2 linked regions of the Laspinema palackyanum D2c genome follow. The protein of the gene in region 2 binds, or shares a complex with, the protein of the main gene of each other region. Links are inferred from orthologs where the notes say so. Each region holds a gene or a part of one and is shown on either strand. Other genes may lie near its edges. The genes, in order: tig and rpsG.

Evidence for each region.
Region 1: the proteins of rpsG (region 2) and tig are in contact, whole or in part, in a crystal structure (PDB 3GTY), measured with the Thermotoga maritima proteins. The link is inferred for Laspinema palackyanum D2c from one-to-one orthologs. Residues at the interface, in WP_004081843.1 of Thermotoga maritima: Lys34, Lys52, Lys55, Glu59, Arg62, Gln63, Glu66, Asn67, Lys69, Val71, Arg95, Ala109, Lys110, Lys111, Gly112, Arg113, Pro114, Glu117, Glu121, Ile124, Ala125, Tyr127, Asn128, Asn129, Thr130, Gly131, Lys135, Asp139, Arg142, Met143; in WP_004081061.1 of Thermotoga maritima: Glu122, Val124, Val129, Leu130, Tyr133, Glu188, Gly259, Ile262, Tyr263, Glu266, Ser270, Glu273, Gln274, Glu277, Arg308, Gln311, Ile312, Ser315, Tyr316, Glu325, Arg329, Arg336, Leu363, Phe366, Trp367, Arg373, Leu377, Arg381, Leu384, Glu387.

The regions. Positions count from the first base shown.
Region 1 is NZ_JAMXFD010000032.1:33,829-43,077, forward strand. Bases 6,420-9,249 are described here. They hold tig (trigger factor), read right to left. Parts: upstream 8,637-9,249; coding sequence 7,203-8,636; downstream 6,420-7,202. Other genes in these bases: clpP (ATP-dependent Clp endopeptidase proteolytic subunit ClpP), read right to left, coding at 6,420-6,936. In the rest of the region: NG795_RS24825 (EamA family transporter), read right to left, coding at 1-1,685; NG795_RS24830 (inorganic phosphate transporter), read right to left, coding at 2,156-3,499; NG795_RS24835 (alpha/beta fold hydrolase), read right to left, coding at 3,912-4,772; ATP-dependent protease ATP-binding subunit ClpX, read right to left, coding at 4,896-6,236; more of clpP, read right to left, coding at 6,247-6,419. UniProt on the Bacillus subtilis protein: Involved in protein export. Acts as a chaperone by maintaining the newly synthesized protein in an open conformation. Functions as a peptidyl-prolyl cis-trans isomerase.
Region 2 is NZ_JAMXFD010000019.1:7,943-17,243, reverse strand. Bases 4,094-6,975 are described here. They hold rpsG (30S ribosomal protein S7), read right to left. Parts: upstream 5,829-6,975; coding sequence 5,358-5,828; downstream 4,094-5,357. Other genes in these bases: NG795_RS19550 (HesB/IscA family protein), read right to left, coding at 6,916-6,975; rpsL (30S ribosomal protein S12), read right to left, coding at 6,372-6,746; fusA (elongation factor G), read right to left, coding at 4,094-4,807. In the rest of the region: NG795_RS19580 (LON peptidase substrate-binding domain-containing protein), read right to left, coding at 1-474; rpsJ (30S ribosomal protein S10), read right to left, coding at 847-1,164; tuf (elongation factor Tu), read right to left, coding at 1,377-2,627; more of fusA, read right to left, coding at 2,732-4,093; more of NG795_RS19550, read right to left, coding at 6,976-7,257; NG795_RS19545 (hypothetical protein), read left to right, coding at 7,256-7,453; NG795_RS19540 (cupin domain-containing protein), read right to left, coding at 7,593-7,985; NG795_RS19535 (hypothetical protein), read right to left, coding at 8,341-8,538; NG795_RS19530 (RNA-guided endonuclease InsQ/TnpB family protein), read left to right, coding at 8,804-9,301.

The sequences.
Region 1 (9,249 bases), on a different replicon or contig from region 2:
GCCATTAAACTGGTCAATCCAGGACCCGTTGCCGCTACCACCGAGGCTAAAGGTGCACCAATCATGGGAATGGCAAAGTTATTCAAGGCGTAACCAATCAGGGTGGTTGTCGCTAGAGCAATACTGCCAATCCATAACTGGGTCCAATTTTCGGGTAAGACATTCCAAGTAAAGAAGTTTCCTGGTGTCGAACCCAAGATCACGAAGGGAATCGCCAAGATTAAAATCACGGAAAAGTTAATGACACTAAACGGTGCCGGATGCAATTTCAGCTTTCTGGCACTGAGTTGGGTCAAAATTACATAACCGGCAAAGGTCAACCCCGAGGCGATCGCCGTCCCAATTCCCAGGCCCAAATTTCCATCCGGTGCGCCTCCAGTCAGCCGCCCAGATACAGTCAAAAAGCATCCTAGATAAATCGTTACGGTGGCTAAAACAAAGATAAAGGTGGGTCTTGCCCCAAACAGGATCCATGCCAAGACTGCTGTAACGGGGGGGAAAATAAAGAATAAGGTAATGGCAACCCCTGTCGGAATATTTCCCAGAGCGATATAGATAAAGAACTGGGACATAAACAGGAATAAGCCACTGCCAATGACGATCCACAGGGACCCCCGCTTTTCAGGATTGCCCAGTTGTTTGATATCCCGCCAGGTATTGGGATACAGCAGTGGGGCCAGAATAAAGCCCATGAGCGGAACCACAAATAGCATCCGCATCCCTAGAATTAGTAGGGAATTTCCCGCTCCTGGAGCGAGGACTTGTCCCTGCCACAATCCAAAGAGAGACTGAGGACTGAGAATCGCCCGGGTGATGATGTTTTGGAAGGAAATGGTAATCGAGGATAGCAAGGCTAGGATTAACCCGGTTAAAAAGACATTACTTTCAACGGGGGGACTGGGGACTGGGGTAGCTGGGGGAGCGGTCCGGACTTCTGCCATCGCCGCTTTTTCTGCCGCCATCCGATCGCTTTGAGTTCCGGTCCCTTCCGGGCGATCGCCTCGGTTGGTAGGAGTCCCCACAGGCAGTCCTTGTCTGCGGTTCGTGACAATCTCTGCGGTGGTTTGAACGTTAGTTGCTTCTTCCTGCAATTGGTCAATCAGGCGATCGACCAAGGTTTCTAAAATCACTTCCCCTTGCTGCTGCAACGAGTGCATTCGCCCGAGTTGCTGGGACAATGAGCTTTGATAGGTGCTCAGTTCCTGTTGCAGATTTTTAAAGGTGGTGTTCAGGGTCGTATCTAACGATGCCAACAACCGATAGGCATTTTCATTTAAGTTTCCCGTCTGCGGCGACGACATTCCACTATTGGGGTCTAGGGTCGTTAAGGATTGCGATGGGGCCGGTGGAGCCACCATGATTTCCTTCAACCGCTCGCTCAATTCTTGTTGGAGTTGGGACGCCATCACTTGCGCGAGTTGCTTTGTCCACTGCTGCTGGGTATGCCGTCCCGGTCCCCCCTGCATTTGCCGCGATTGGATTTGCTGCTGTTGATTTTGCAGTTTTTGAATATCAGCAGTGAGGCGCGATTGTTCCGCTTGCAGTCGGGCCATGTCCCGAGCCAACTGAACGACTATATTTTGCTGAATATCTCGAAGCTCCTGGGTCATGGAACTCAGAAGGGTTTCGATTTCTTTAGTGTTACTGTTTGTCGAGTTTTCCGGTTGATTGTCCAGTTGCCCCATTATTCTATTACCTCTAGCTTATCGATCGTAAACCAAACTAATCGCCGCTCGCTTGGCACTCCTGTGTTTTTGCTGATGGGTTGGGTTGAAATTTAATTGATTCGCTTAAGCGAATCCTGCATCCTAGCCGTTGTTTGAATCCGATGTCAAACTGAAAAATTCCCTTCAGCTTGACATTCTAATCTAAATGAGTAAGCAGACGCACAGGTTTTGGTTGATTCTATCGAAGGTGGGTTAAATTTTCCATCAAACGCTCCAATTGTGTTAAAAAACGCAACAATTAATTTGTTATAAAAAGAAAATTATTTGACCCAGCTCGGGCTATTGCTTCTTGGGGGCGATCGCCCTAGAGTCTATCCAGAGCTTGAAACTCCCACCTTCAAGGGGCGAGTCTCAGGGAGGGGGGCTGGATTTTCCCCCTACTGCTGAACTCAGGGATTCTTGACGTTTGTCCCCCGAGGGCGATCGCCTTATTCCCCAATCAACCGCACGATACTAAATAGACCAGCTCCTAAAAGAGCTGCGATCGGAACCGTAATAATCCAGGCCAAAAATACTCCTCGCAGGGTTTCCATGCGAATGGATTTAGGGTTTTGCACCAATCCAATGCCGATGACACCCCCGACTAAGGAATGGGAGGTGGAAACGGGTAAACCAAAGCGGGACGCTATTAATACCGTAGTCGCCGTGGCAAGTTCTGCACAGAATCCACCACTCGGTTTTAGGGCAATAATCTTTTCGCCTACGGTGGCTATTACTTTTTTACCCCATATTGCTAAGCCTGTCACGATGCCTGCACCCCCCAATATCAAAATCCACAGGGGAACGTTGAAATCATCTAGGGGAACGGATCCGGTGCGGCGAATATAGGCGATCGCCGCTAAGGGGGCCACGGCATTCCCCACATCGTTGGATCCGTGGGCAAAGGCCACAAAACAAGCACTCAGCACTTGAAACCGCGCCAGTTGCTTTTCAACAGGGGAGGAGTACACGGTCGAGTTGATTTCTGAGTCCGTCTTCTCTAAATCGGTCTCTTCTTCCAACTCTTGCTCCAACTCTTCTTCCAACTCTTGCTCCAACTCTTGCCAATTTTGCCCGTCCCCCTGTTCGAGGTTACGCCACTGAACCAGAGTCAGTCCAATTGCCGCCATACCCCCCACCAGCAGAGGTAAATCTTGTGGGGGAAGGACAATCCCAAACTCAGTCCCAATCCAAACATTGAGCGGATGCAGGACCTTGGGAAGCACGATAATCCCAAAGACGCCCAACAGCAGACTACTCAACCAAGGAATCCATTGGTCTAACTGTTGTAAGGGTTCTGGATGTTCTAAAATCCACCGCTTGATGAAACTATAAACTGTAGCGGCAATCAGGGCGCTAATAGCTGGGGTGAGTAGCCAACTGATGGAAATCAGCCCGATGGTGGACCAATCCACGGCATCGAATCCCACAGCAACCACACTAAATCCGGCGATCGCCCCAATAATCGCATGGGAAGAAGCAACGGGCCACCCCTGAGAGGTGGCAACCTGCAACCAAATTCCACAGGTGACCATGACACAAATCATGCCCGTCAGCAGCAGGTGTGGGGCATGAGCAAACACACTCGGTTCCAGAACGCTGGTAGCTAGGGTTTGGGACACTTCTTGACCAAACAGGACGGCCCCGGTAAATTCCAATATCCCGGCGATAATCAGTGCCTGTCGCAGGGTCACTGCTTTGGACCCGACGGAGGTCCCCATCGAGTTCGCCACGTCGTTTGCCCCTAGGTTCGCCGCTACATAAAAGGCTAAAAGGGCTAGTAATATAGTCATATCATCAGTTTGAAGTTTACCATTACGATTGTTAAAAGGGTTATAATGCCCAAATTTTAACAATTAAGTTTCATTCTAGTTCAAGATAGAATTAATCGACAATTTATTGCTTTTTTGAAATTATAAAATTGTTTTTTGTTTATAGTTTGATGTTGATAAAATTGGATATTATGAAGTTAATTTCGGTCTCATCGTACCTCGATGGGTAAAAACTTAAAAACCCGGTTTCTTCGCTCAAGGTGGCAGAAACCGGGTTTCTCAGATAACTTTTGCCTCGTCCCATAAATTGATAAAAGAAACCCGGTTTCTCTCCCTCAAGGTGGCAGAAACCGGGTTTTTCAGATAACTTTTTCCTCATCCCCTAAGTTGATAAAAGAAACCCGGTTTCTCTCCCTAGGGAAACTAGAAACCGCTAAACTTTGGCTAAGGCAGGGCCGGTTTCCAAAAACTCTCTGACCAGTTCCAAATAGGTTGGCGCATCTTCTAACATGGGAAAATGGGCCGTATTTGCCATTTGGATAAACTGGACGAACTGCTGATTTAATGAGGCAGCGTACTGTCCCATGTGAGCGGGAATAATTTTATCGTATTCTCCAGCAATCAACAGCACCGGGACCTGCAATTTGGCAAATTCAACCGGCATTACTTCGGTTGCTTTCTTGCTGACGGAGGTAAAAATCGTATTGAGGGCGGCCCCATAGTCGGCCATTAGATAATCTTCTAAAAATGCCCGTCTAGCAGCAGGGGGAATGGAACGATATAAAAATCTCGCCATGAATACTTGATCCATCAAGGGAATTTTTGCCAGCCAAGCGGGCCGATATTTGACCACTTGACCTCCCCAGGTATGGAAAGCGGTGAAGGCTTTTTCGTCATATTCAAAGACGCCGCTACAGGTGAGGATTGCTTTGATGACGCGATCGCCATAGCGGTTGAGAAACAGCGTCGCCACGGAAGCGCCCATCGAATGAGCATTCAGATAGACCCGTTGCAAGCCTAAAGCATCTAAAAATAACGCCAAATCATCGGCGTAGGTTTCTAACTCGTAGTCTAAGGCTGGGGGTTCTTGGGGTAAACGAGATCGCCCGAAGCCGCGCATATCGTACAGCAGACAATCGAAGCGATCGGCCAGGGCCAATGCGGTACTTTCCCAGTAGCGAGCCGAACCCGCCCAGCCATGAAGAAACACCAAAACCGGCTTTTCTCCACTGGGAACTGGGGTGCCGACCCACTCATAGTAGTGTTCGACCCCGCGAACTTGAATGTAGGGCATCCTGCTAAAGGTGTTGATGATTAAATGAGCAGATCTGAAGGGTCAAGGGTAAAGTCTGAATGGCCCAATCAGAAAATTCACCATTGTTCATTCTTCACCCCCGCTCTTCAATTTAGCCTAGGGTTAGGCGGATTCTGGCTTCGGTAAGGAAGAAGGATGGACAATCAGTTCCGCTGTTGAGCGCTTCTCGACCATCTCGCGGGTAATGGTGCAGCGAGTCACATCCTTACGGGAAGGCAACTCGTACATCACATCGAGCATTAATTCCTCGACAATCCCCCGCAATGCTCTGGCTCCAGTTTTACGGCGGTACGCTTCCTGGGCGATCGCCCGAATGGCATCGGGTTTGAACTCCAGATTCACGTTATCCATCCGCAGTAATTTCTGATACTGCTTCACCAGGGCGTTCTTGGGTTCAGTCAAGATTTCCGTGAGGGCATCTTCATCGAGGGGGTCCACCACAGCCAGCACCGGAATCCGACCGATGAATTCAGGAATCATCCCAAATTTCACCAAATCATCCGGCTGTAAATTCTTGAGAATATCTGCTGTGCGTTTTTCCTTCGACTGAGCATCTCCGGGTTGAATAAAGCCCATTGACTTTTTACCCGTGCGCTGTTCCACCACCTTTTCCAGACCGACAAAGGCTCCACCACAGATAAACAGAATATTACTCGTGTCAATCTGGATGCAATCTTGATAGGGGTGTTTGCGTCCTCCTTGCGGGGGGACATTGGCGACGGTTCCTTCTAGCATCTTCAGCAGAGCTTGTTGGACCCCTTCACCGGAGACATCTCGGGTAATCGATGGGTTTTCACTCTTGCGGGCGATTTTGTCGATTTCATCGATATAGATGATGCCGCGTTGGGCTTCTTCTACGTCGAGATCTGCGACTTGGAGCAATCGCAACAAGATATTTTCCACATCTTCGCCGACATACCCCGCTTCGGTTAAGGTGGTCGCATCTGCAACGGCAAAGGGAACCTCTAGAACATCCGCTAAAGTCTGAGCCAAGAGGGTTTTTCCACAACCCGTCGGCCCAATCAACAAAATGTTAGATTTTTGGAGTTCAACTGGATCCTCAGCCCCAATTTTCCCGCTGGCCTTGGCTTGGGTGTAGCTCAGGCGCTTGTAATGGTTATAAACCGCGACGGAAAGCACTTTTTTGGCTTCATCTTGACCAATGACGTGCTCATCGAGATGTTTTTTGATCTCGCGCGGTTTAGGCATTTGATTCAGCGAGATATTCGCGGCTTTAGTGCGCCGCTTTTGGGGTTGTTCCGTCCGGGGTACGGGTTGAGGTGCTGCGGCATTGGAGTCAAATAGCTCCTCATCTAAAATTTCATTGCACAGGTCTACGCATTCATCGCAAATATAGACTCCCGGACCTGCGATTAATTTGCGTACTTGCTCCTGAGATTTGCCACAAAAGGAACATTTTAGATGGGAGTCGTACTTAGACATAGACGGCCTCTTACTTTTGTGCGGTAACAGCCTCTCCCGATTTCGGAAGACCCTGCTTGGTAATAACCTGGTCAATTAGACCATAAGCTCTGGACTCTTCTGCCGACATAAAGAAATCGCGATCGGTGTCGGCTTCAATTCGCTCTAGGGGTTGGCCGGTATGAAAAGCCAGCATTTCATTTAACTGACGTTTATGATAAAGAATTTCCTTGGCTTGGATCTCAATATCAACCGCTTGTCCCTGAGCACCTCCGAGAGGTTGGTGAATCATAATCCGGGAAGAAGGCAGTGACATCCGTTTGCCTTTTGCGCCTGCGGTGAGCAAAAATGCTCCCATGCTGGCAGCCAAACCATAACAGATGGTCGCCACATCGGGGCGAATCTGTTGCATGGTATCGTAAATCGCCATACCGGCGGTGACTGAGCCACCGGGGGAGTTGATATAGAGCTGAATATCCTTTTCAGGGTCTTCTGCATCTAAAAAGAGCATCTGGGCCACGATTAGGTCGGCAACGTTGTCATCAACGGGTGTCCCCAGAAACACAATTCTTTCCCGGAGTAGGCGCGAATAAAGGTCAAACCCGCGTTCCCCCATCCCGGATTGTTCTACCACCATTGGGATAACGTTCTGGCTGGTGGAGGCAATCTCTAGGCTTTTGGAGCCGGAGATTGGATAATAATGAGTTTGAGATATAAGCATCCGATCTGAGTTCATGCCAGGGTCAGCTTTTCGAGGGAGTAGATATCAAGCAAAATTTTTTTTGGTTTTTACGCCATTATAGTCTTTGCTCTGTCTATATTATGCCGCAGCTCACCGAGGACGGGCAGAAATTTCCAGAAAAATGCACAAATTGGATTTTTCTTTAGAATCACATTGGAATTGATCTGGAGATTTCTGGGTTCCCGGTACTGGAAAGAGGGCGATCGCCCTTGGGGTCTCGTCCCCGACCCTTTCTTCAGATGCGTTTATTCCTGCGAGTCGGTTGCCTCGACTTCGACTACTTCACTGGCACTTTCTTCCCCCTCTGGGAGTTCGGCTTCTGCGGCTGCTGCGGCTGCTGCGGCTGCTGCGGCTTCTGCCTCTAGGGTTCCGGCTGGTAATAGCTCAATTTGCGCGCGTTCTGCCAGCCAATCTAGGGCTTTTTCCTTGAGCATTTCCGATTCAAGGGCCGAGTTCAATCGGTCGAGATCGACATCGGGTGGCAAACGGTCCTTGAGTTCCTCAATCCGAGCCTGGATTTCCTCTGGTGTTACAGACAAAGACTCGCGAGCCGCCACTTCTTTCAAAGCAAAGGATTTCCGCAAGTTTTCGATTGCCTCGGGTTGGGACTGTTTCCGCAGTGCGGCTACAGTTTCCTTGGTGTAAAGCTTTTTCACATCAATCCCATAATTGGCAAGCTGCATCATCGATTGCTGCAAGATATTATCCAGCTCGCGATCAATTAAGGTTTCCGGGATTTCTACTTCCACAATTTTTTCGATCGCATTCCCTAAAGCCTCGTGCTTATTCGCTTTGGTTTCGCGATCGGCTTTCTCCTGATACTGCTTCTCCAACGACTCGCGCAGTTCCGCCAGGGTTTGATACTCGCTCACCGCTTGGGCGAAATCATCATCTAATTCCGGTAACTCTTTTTCTTTGAGTTCTTTTACGGTAATCGTAAAAATTGCTTCCTTACCCGCTAAATCTTCGTTGGGATAATCTTCAGGAAATGGAACATTTAGCTCTTTGGTTTCCCCAACTTTCAAACCAATAATTCCCTCAACGAAGCCCTTGATAAATCGGCCTTCACTGAGTTCAATTTGAAAGTTTTCCGCCTCTCCTCCGGGCAGCGGCTGCGGTTCTCCACCTTCTTCGTTGATGATTTTTCCCACATAATCAACAATGGCAATATCCTCAGCCTGGGCGGCTCTTTCCTCTACGGGAATCAAGGTCGCTTGTTCTTTTCGACGTTCCTCTAAAAACTGATCCACTTCTGCGGGATCATATTTGATTTCTTCGGCTCTAATGGCCAGTCCGGTGTAATCATTCAGGGTGACTTCCGGGGGGACATCCACGGAAACCGAAAACACTAGCGTTTCTCCCGGTTGGTACTGGGACACTAATTCCTCAAAGGAGGAGATTAGCTGAAAATTCCCCAAGGCTGGAATCTCTTCATCCTTGACGACTTTTTCTAGGCAATTTTGAATTAAATCCTCGACTGCTGCGGCTTTTATCCTGGAAGTTCCCATGCGCTGTACCAAAACTGAGCGCGGTACTTTTCCTTTCCGAAACCCAGGAATGCTAGCCTGTCGGCTAAATTGCTGAATCACCTGTTCATAGGCTTTCTGAGACATATCGGGGGTCACTTCAATTTCCAGACCAAGTTTGCTGGCGGGAAGCTTTTCCTGGGTAACTTTCATCGGCGTTCTCTTCGACAAATTCTGTTAATTCTCGGTTGGTCTTTTGGGCGGTTTACCGTCCTGATTCCGTTGAGCAGAAGGGAATTCCTCCTGGTCTGATGACTGGACCTCGGCCCCAGGCAGGCCCACTGACTGGGGCTAGGTCTTAGGACCATCTGGCTCAGGATCGGGCAACTCGGTCAAGCCCAAGGCTATCTTTGCTGCAACTATAGATCCTAGCTGATCCAGGGCGTCAAGGGCGATCGCCTTTCCATAAAAAACCACGGCTCTGCGGGTGATTATCCCTTGAACAATGGGCTATGCAGCTATTTTTTAGGGAGAATCTAAAATTTTACCAAAAAAAGTGCTGGAGTAATTTTTTTGGGGCGATCGCGCCCTGAAAATGTTACTCTGGCCTCAGACTGAGGAACCGGAAGTTAGAAGTCCCTGACACCCCCTGAATCTGGCCTGGGGCCGATCGCCTTTTCCGGGGATCGTCCCGTCCAGGTTATAAACCGGGTTTGGGGTCCTCATCTATCCAATACTGTACCGGCCTTCTAGGAATCTCAAAAATTTTCAGCCAATCAGGGGTATAATAAAATAACCGTTATTTCACTCAAGGCTATTTTTTATT
Region 2 (9,301 bases):
TACCGGGAGCTCGGGGATGTCGTCGGGGAGTTCGATGGTTTGATCCATGAGTTTGCCGGAAAGACGGACGACATCTCGTAAGAGGCGATCGACTTCACTGGCGAGGGGTCGGAGGTCTTCCTCGGGGGGTTGATCTTCGAGCCATTCGACTAAACCGACGAGATAGGGTTTTTCTCGGACATATTCTAGGACTCGAAATCTCTGCTGGCCGAGGGTGAGCATTTTCATCCGGTCATCGGGGAGCCGGACATATTGCAGAATTTCCGCACAGCAACCGATGGAGCTGGGTTGACCTTTGACGGGATCCCACATGAGTACCCCAAATCTGCGATCGCTCTCCAGAATTGTGTTCATCATAATTCGGTAGCGAAACTCGAAAATATGCAGGGGTAGGGGTCTGCCTGGAAAGAGCACGACTTCGGGTAAGGGAAACAGGGGGAGTTCTCGAACGGCGATCGAGGAGGAGGATTGCATTATGCCTCAGTCTCAAAAGTAACTTCGCTTTTATCTTAACTGATAGGTTTGAAGTGAAGATTACGCCACCAGGAGCGCAGCTGTCCTGGCTGACGGATGAGTGAGGATTTTTTGATAATTTTTGGATTTAAAAGGTTGACTTTTTTTATAAACTATGTTATAGGATGTGAAAATTTAAGGTTTTTTTTAAGGGGAATTATAGTTTTTAATGAATTGAGGGGCGATCGCTTTTAGGTTCAGTCTCCGGTTGAATTTTTAAAAAAGGAGAATTCTGAGTTCTCCTTTTTTAAAGGATAAATAAAACAATCCGTTGCATTGCCAGAAGCGAGGCGCTGGATTTATGCAGACGGAGCGATCGGCTGAGGAAGACCTTTAGAGTTTGACTTCAATATCCACACCGGCAGGCAAATCGAGTTTCATCAGCGCATCAATCGTTTTAGAAGATGGTTGATAGATATCGATAATCCGGCGGTGGGTACGGGTTTCAAAATGCTCCCGAGAATCTTTATCCACGTGGGGAGAACGCAGTAAACAGTAAATACGTCGGTTCGTCGGTAAAGGAATGGGGCCGACGGCTGTGGCGTTGGTCCGATTCGCTGTATCTACGATTTTTTCGCAGGAAGTATCGAGCAATCTGCGATCGAAAGCTTTTAGACGAATCCGAATTTTTTGCTGTTGTAAGGTAGCCATTGATTTTTAGTTGTCTAGGTTCGGTTAATAAATGGGTTATTGGTCATTTGTCATTTGTCGTTTGTTGTTTGACCAATGACTAAGGACCAATGACCGATGATAAGTGACAGACACAAGCAGAGCAGAAAAGCTCCTCAAGTTGGGATAGCTTTTCTGCTCTACCGTCAATCAGCACGCTTCTGCCTTAAAAGGTCGGAGCGTCCTCAGCCGGTTTACTTCTTGGCTGCTGCTGGTTGGTCGAGGATTTTAGAGACCACACCCGCGCCGACGGTCCGTCCGCCTTCACGGATGGCGAAGCGCATCCCTTGTTCAATGGCGATCGGGTTAATCAACTCAACCGTCATCTTGATCCGGTCTCCAGGCATCACCATTTCCACTTCATCCCCTTCATCGGAGGTGAACGCTTTAATGGTTCCGGTAACGTCGGTCGTCCGAACATAGAACTGAGGACGATAGCCGGAGAAGAACGGCGTATGACGGCCCCCTTCTTCCTTCTTGAGAATATACACTTCAGATTCAAACTGAGTGTGAGGAGTAATCGAACCGGGTTTAGCAATCACCATCCCACGCTCGATATCTGCCTTTTGGATACCCCGGAGCAGCACCCCGACGTTATCTCCAGCCAGACCTTCTTCGAGGATTTTTTGGAACATTTCCACCCCAGTCACCGTGGTGCTGCGAGTGTTTTTGATTCCAACCAATTCCACGGTTTCGCCGACTTTGACCTTGCCCCGTTCGATCCGACCCGTGGCAACAGTTCCCCGACCCGTAATCGAGAAGACGTCTTCTACAGCCATCAAGAAGGGCTTATCGATCGCCCGTTCCGGAGTCGGAATGTAAGCATCCACTTCGTCCATTAAGGCGTAGATTTTATCAACCCACTCATTGTCCCCTTTCTTGATACCGGGGGTTTTGGTCAAGGCTTCGAGCGCCAACAGACCGGAACCCGAGACAATCGGAATATCATCACCGGGGAAATCGTAGGAACTCAGGAGTTCGCGAACTTCTAATTCCACGAGTTCGAGGAGTTCTTCATCATCAACTTGGTCTTGTTTGTTCAAGAAGACGACGATATTCGGAACCCCCACCTGTTTTGCCAACAGAATGTGTTCCCGGGTCTGAGGCATAGGGCCATCAGCAGCGGACACCACCAGGATAGCGCCATCCATCTGGGCAGCTCCGGTGATCATGTTTTTCACATAGTCAGCGTGACCCGGGCAGTCAACGTGGGCATAGTGACGATCAGTGGTTTCGTATTCCACGTGAGCGGTGTTAATCGTGATCCCCCGTTGTTTTTCTTCGGGAGCAGCATCGATTTCATCGTACTTTCTCGCTTTGGCTTGACCCAGAGCAGCAAGAGTCAGAGTGATTGCTGCGGTCAGGGTCGTTTTACCGTGGTCAACGTGACCGATCGTACCGATGTTAACGTGGGGTTTATTCCGTTCAAACTTTGCGCGTGCCATGTCTTCTCTAATTCCTTTCTCAATCGTTCATTGTTCATTGTTCATTGTTCATTGTTCATTGGGAAAAAGCAATGAACAATGAACCGTGAACAAATGAACTACTATTATGCGTTCCCTTTACTCTTGGCGATGATGGGTTCAGCCACGTTGCGAGGCACCTCTTCATAGCGGCTAAACTCCATCGTAAAGATACCTCGGCCTTGGGTTTTAGACCGGATATCCGTGGCATAGCCAAACATTTCTGCTAATGGAACTTTAGCAGTCACCTTGGCAATTCCTTGCTCGGAGCCCATTCCTTCGATTTGGCCCCGGCGGGAATTGAGGTCGCCCATGACGTCCCCGAGATAGTTCTCGGGAACTTCTACCTCAACCTTCATCATAGGCTCTAACAGAACGGGTGACGCTTTCATCACCCCTTCTTTAATTGCCATAGAGCCAGCAATTTTAAAGGCCATTTCCGAGGAGTCAACATCGTGGTAGGAACCATCTACCAACGTGGCCTTGATGTCAATCATGGGGTAGCCCGCTAAAATCCCAGATTCGCAGGCTTCTTTCATCCCTTGTTCTGCGGGGGAAATGTACTCTTTCGGTACGGTTCCGCCCACAATTTTCGAGACAAACTCAAATCCCGTACCTGGATCACCCGGTTCGATTTGGATGACGACGTGACCGTACTGACCTTTACCACCGCTTTGGCGAATAAATTTGCCTTCAGCTTTGACGGCTTTCCGAATCGTTTCTCGGTAGGCCACTTGGGGTGCACCCACGTTCGCTTCTACCTTAAACTCACGCAACATCCGATCCACCAGAATTTCGAGGTGAAGTTCACCCATCCCGGCAATCACGGTTTGATTGGTTTCGGAATCGATGCTCACCCGGAATGTGGGGTCTTCTTGGGACAAGGATTGCAGTGCTTTCGACAGCTTCTCCATGTCTTGCTTGGTCTTGGGTTCCACCGCCACGGAGATCACGGGTTCAGGAATGAACAGGGATTCCAGAATCACCGGACTATCCGGGGTACAGATGGTATCGCCGGTGAAGGTATCTTTCAAACCGACAGCGGCACCTAGGTCCCCAGCTCGCAGTTCATCGACTTCAATCCGCTCGTCGGCTTTCATGACAATCAAGCGGGAAATCCGTTCTTTCTTATCCTTGGTGGAGTTGAGAACGTAACTGCCTTTTTCCAGAACGCCGGAATAGACCCGAATAAAGGTCAGACGTCCATAAGGATCGGCCATGATTTTGAAGGCTAATGCCGAGAGGGGAGCCTTGTCATCGGCACTGCGAGTGATTTCTTCCCCATTGGGCAAGGTTCCCTGAATCGGAGGCACGTCAATGGGAGCGGGTAGATAATCTACCACGGCATCCAATAAGAGCTGTACCCCTTTGTTCTTAAAGGCCGAACCGCACATGGTGGGGACGATCTTACCGCTAATGGTTCCTTGGCGTAATGCTTTGACAATTTCTTCCTGGGTGAATTCTTCACCTTCGAGGTATTTTTCGGTCAAAACATCACTCATATCTGCCACGGCTTCAACGAGCTTGGTGCGATATTTTTGAGCCAGTTCCATCATGTCATCGGGAATATCGGTCTCTTGGATATCGGTACCCGTATCATTGGTGTAGATCCGAGCCTTCATCCCTACCAAGTCGATGATGCCAGAGAATTGGTCTTCGCTGCCGATCGGGAGTTGGATCGCCACGGCGTTAGTCCGCATCCGATCGCAAATCTGATCATAGACCTTATAGAAGTTCGCCCCAGTGCGGTCCATCTTGTTGATAAACGCGATGCGCGGCACTTTATAGCGATCGGCTTGACGCCACACGGTTTCGGATTGCGGTTGAACACCACCCACGGAACAGAAGACGGCAATCACGCCGTCGAGTACACGCATGGAGCGCTCCACTTCAATGGTGAAGTCAACGTGACCGGGGGTGTCAATAATGTTGATCTGGTTGTCTTTCCAACTGGTGGTGATGGCAGCAGCCGTGATGGTAATGCCCCGCTCTCGCTCTTGCTCCATCCAGTCTGTCACGGTGTTGCCATCATGCACCTCACCGATTTTGTGAACCACACCGGAATAAAACAGAATCCGCTCCGTCGTTGTGGTCTTGCCCGCATCGATGTGGGCGGCGATTCCTATGTTTCGCACTTTCTCAAGCGGGACAGTACGTGCCACAGCTACCTCCTTGTTTGTGTTGCCGCAATTATCTTTGAATGATGCGTTAAACGCACTTTGGTGTTGGTGCTTTTCCAAGCCTCCGGCACAATCCTCGATTTTACTTCGGAGACGCTCGGCGGTTTTCCTCTTTAGACGCTTGGCAATTCTATTTCCTAGACCCTTGCCGATCGCGCTTGGAATGTCGCGATCCAATTTAAGTCAGTCTAGGGTTGAATGGGGTTTTTTGACCCGCCGTTTGCTTAAACGGGCTCACGTCCTTAAACCGATTTACCTTCCCGAGAAGACAACACCTAAAAATTCTCCTCGGGTTGCGAAGTCACTCGCTGTTATTTTTTTAAGGAGTTTGACTTCTGCTTTTTGCCACTTTTCCTAGAACTCTAGCAAAGGGGTCAATTCTACATGACAGAAGGAATCCACGGTCTTTGAAGTCAACCCGAATGAGCCATACTCCTGTGGATTTTCCCCGGTCCTGTTACATTTTAATATTTTTTGCAAAATTTGTTTACATAGAACACCTTTTTTTTCCGCAATGGGTCTGATTCCGATTTTAGTAACGATAGTGGGCGAACGCTTTATTGGCTTCTGCCATCCGATGGGTTTCTTCCCGTTTGCGGATTGCATTGCCGGTTTCGTTGGCGGCATCCATTAATTCGTTCGCTAATTTCATAGCCATCGTGCGACCCGCGCGGGTTCTGGAAAAGTGAATGATCCAGCGCAACGCTAAAGCTGTACCGCGATCGGACCGAACTTCCATCGGGACTTGATAGGTGGCCCCGCCAACCCGACGGCCTTTGACTTCCACTAGGGGAGTCACATTTTTAACCGCTTTTTCAAAGACTTCCAGGGCATCTGCGCCGGTTCTTTCTTCGATGGTTTTCATGGCGTTGTAAACAATGTTGAAGGCGACTGACTTTTTGCCACTCTTCATTACACGCCGCACCATCATACCAACCAAGCGGCTGTTATAAACTGGATCGGGAGTAACAGAACGTTTTTGACTACCAGTGCGACGAGACATACTAACTTTTCACCCAAACTAACAACTTTAACTAACTGTGATTCATGGCTGAGGCGATTCAGCTTGAATCTTCCCACTGTTGTGGGAAGGAAGGCGGTTTTCTTTCTTTGGAGTGTTCGGAGGTCCGCTTACTCCCTGTGAAGTGAAGGTCCGCGATGGGTTTGACAGGCTTGATGGGTTTTCACAGCCGATGCTTCATAGGTCAGGCGATCGCATCTTGTAGCCGTCCAAGGCCACTGCTCCATCAAGTTTTCCTACCGAGTCCGATGAGAACTGCCTGAATCTTGACCGGGATCGCTCATCCTGACACAATCGATTGAATGGATGGGGGTTTTCCGGCCATCGGTTGGCCAGATGAGCGCCATCAGATTGTACATCTTTTTTGTCGATCTGCTTCAGGTGCGGACTCTCTCAATCCCGGGGTAAGCTTGTTAATCCTTCGGTTGAATACCTTAGATACCCCATCTGAGCGATCGCCCTTCAACTTTCCAGGAAACCCTTGAATCTTCCGATTGAGGCTTCGCGCCTCTTTTAATATCTAGGTTAGGCCTTAGGACGCTTGGCCCCATATTTAGAACGCCCTTGACGACGGTCTTTGACTCCCGCAGTATCTAAGGTCCCACGGATGATGTGGTAACGAACTCCGGGTAAATCCTTGACCCTGCCGCCTCGGATCATCACGACGGAGTGTTCTTGCAGGTTATGACCAATGCCTGGAATGTAGGCGGTGACTTCAAATCCAGAGGTCAGGCGAACCCGTGCTACTTTTCTAAGGGCTGAGTTCGGTTTTTTCGGTGTGGTGGTGTAAACTCTCGTACAAACGCCCCGACGCTGCGGACAACTCTTGAGTGCAGGCGATTTGGTTTTCTTTTCGATCTTCTGCCGTTCGGTACGAATAAGTTGTTGTATTGTGGGCATGAGTTATGGGGTATTCAGGTTTTCAAGGATCAAGTTGACAACAATCTACAATTATATCTTAACCTAGCGTCCCGTGTCAAATTTTAGGGCAGAAAAACAATCCAAAATGGCAGGGGATAAAAATCCCGGGGGCCAGATTAAAGATTGAAGGGCTGACCTAAGCGGGTCCCTAGGGGGTGGAGGACTCAACAATCGAGAAGGAGTTACCACAGCCACAAGTCTTGGCAGCCTTGGGGTTATGGAAGCGGAACCCCCCTCCCATCAAATCCTGCGAGTAATCTACAGTCAGGCCGTTGAGATAGTCGAGGAAGCGGCTATCGACCGTCACTTGAACGCCATCGCACTCACAGATGAGATCATCGGGGTTGCACTGTTCGTCAAACGCCATCGTATAGTACCACCCAGCACAACCCCCCGTTTCCACCCCGAGACGAAACCAGACATTTGGGTTGGACTGTTTGGACTGGATGCGTTTAATTTCGGTGACGGCTGCTTTACTCAGCTGAATCATGAATGGGTGGACATTGGCTGTCGTGATCGGCGATCGCAATTTTACCGCGATCGCGACTCAAATGCTACGGAGATGGCCCGGGAATTTCCCCGAAAAATCTCGGTTTATCTGGTTAAAGGGCGATCGCATCTTGTACATAACCGATTCTAACCCCATTCCCGCCCCATCACAGCAACAGGACTTACGCAAATGTTGAAAATCCGCCCTAAATAAATGTAGAGGCGATTCCCTTGCTCGCCTCTACATTTATTTTTAGGTTTTAAAAATTGCGTAAGTCCTGACAGAAAGGAATCGCTAACCATCCTAGAAGGAATCGCTAACCATCCTAGTCAGGATTATTTAGCCCGGGCGTAGTCATCTTGGAAGCGCACGATATCATCTTCACCCAAATATTCCCCATTTTGAACCTCAATCAAAACCAAAGGAATCACCCCAGGATTTTCCAGACGATGATTCGTGCATTGCGGCACATAAGTAGACTGGTTGCTGGTGAGCATCAGTTCTTGGTCACCGCAAACCACCCGGGCTGTTCCGCAAACCACGATCCAATGTTCGCTGCGATGGTGGTGCATTTGCAAGCTGAGGCGGTGACCCGGTTTCACTTCAATCCGCTTGATTTTATATCCCTTGGCATCTTCTAAAACCGTGAACGAGCCCCAAGGGCGGAGTTCCGTTGCGGCCACCATCGCCGAGGATGAAGAGGCAGCAGTTGCCGGAGGAAAAAGCATTTCTTGAGCGTTAGCCATTGTTCGAGTCTCCATAATCGTTGATTGAGAGTAGGGAAGCGATCCAGTCCATCTAGACGATCGCCCTGACGGTGAGTTTGGGGGAGTCGGCACGATCAGACCTTTTCTGACCTGAGTTGAGCTAAGGAGTAGCTCGGATCTGCTTCTTAAAGATATATTTCCCAGAAAGCGCAAAATTAAAATAAAGCATTAAATCTTGTTACAGAACCCAGGGCCTTCCCGAACCCTGTTTACCCCACCATAACAAGCTAAAAACGCCTTGTCAGTCGTCCTGGAGATAGATTGGGGCAATCTATATCAAATCTTTATGTCTAACCCTCGGGACTTTATCCTGGCTTTAATTTTCACCCCGAGACTTAACGCTTAATCGATACCGGCGATCGCGCCCGTCCAACCCAGGACTTACGCAATTTTTAACACTAGACGCTAAATGTAGAGGCGATTCGCGAATCGCCTCTACATTTAGCGTCTGTTGTCCCCCAATGCGTAAGTCCAGCAACCCTAAAGGTGGGGGCGACTCCGTTGGATGCCCCAACCTTTATAGCGGTAATGCGTAAGTCTTGAGCATCTTCAGACCAGGGATTGTCAGATGAAAGTTATTTCTATATGATTTTTAACTACTGGGGAGTTTGAGGGGCGCTAAGTCCCGCGATGTACCGGAACGGTCAGCGTCGGGATACATGGACCCCTCAAGTCAGTTGAAGGGTACTGCTAAGCCCCAAGCAAGCTACGATGCCCTGAAAATTGACAATCAGTGCGATTGTCGTGTTATTATATTATCCCAAATTGTTTTTACGGTAATGCTCAGAGCGACCAAGTACAGAATTTATCCAACCACCGAGCAAAGGCAACACCTTGCTCAGAGTTTTGGTTGCTGTAGATTTGCATGGAACTACGCTCTCAATCTGACCAACGAAACCTACAAAGCTACGGGGAAGGGCCTGGGTCGCTTTGCCATTCAGAAAGAGATAACTAATCTCAAGAAAGAATATGAATGGATGAGAGAACCCTATTCCCAGTGCTTACAGGTTGTGGCCCTAAATTTGTCCAGGGCTTTTATCAACTTTTTTGAAGGGAGGGCGGCTCTACCTCAATTCAAGTCAAAGCACCGTAACCAATCCATTAGTTATCCTCAGAATGTCTCTATCGTAGAAGATGGCATCAAATTTCCCAAGATGGGGATTGTTCATGCCAGACTACACAGACCTATTCAGGGGGCAATCAGAACAGTCACAGTCTCGATGAATGCTAATGGTCAATACTTTGCCTCTGTTCTAGTCGATGATGGGAAAGATATC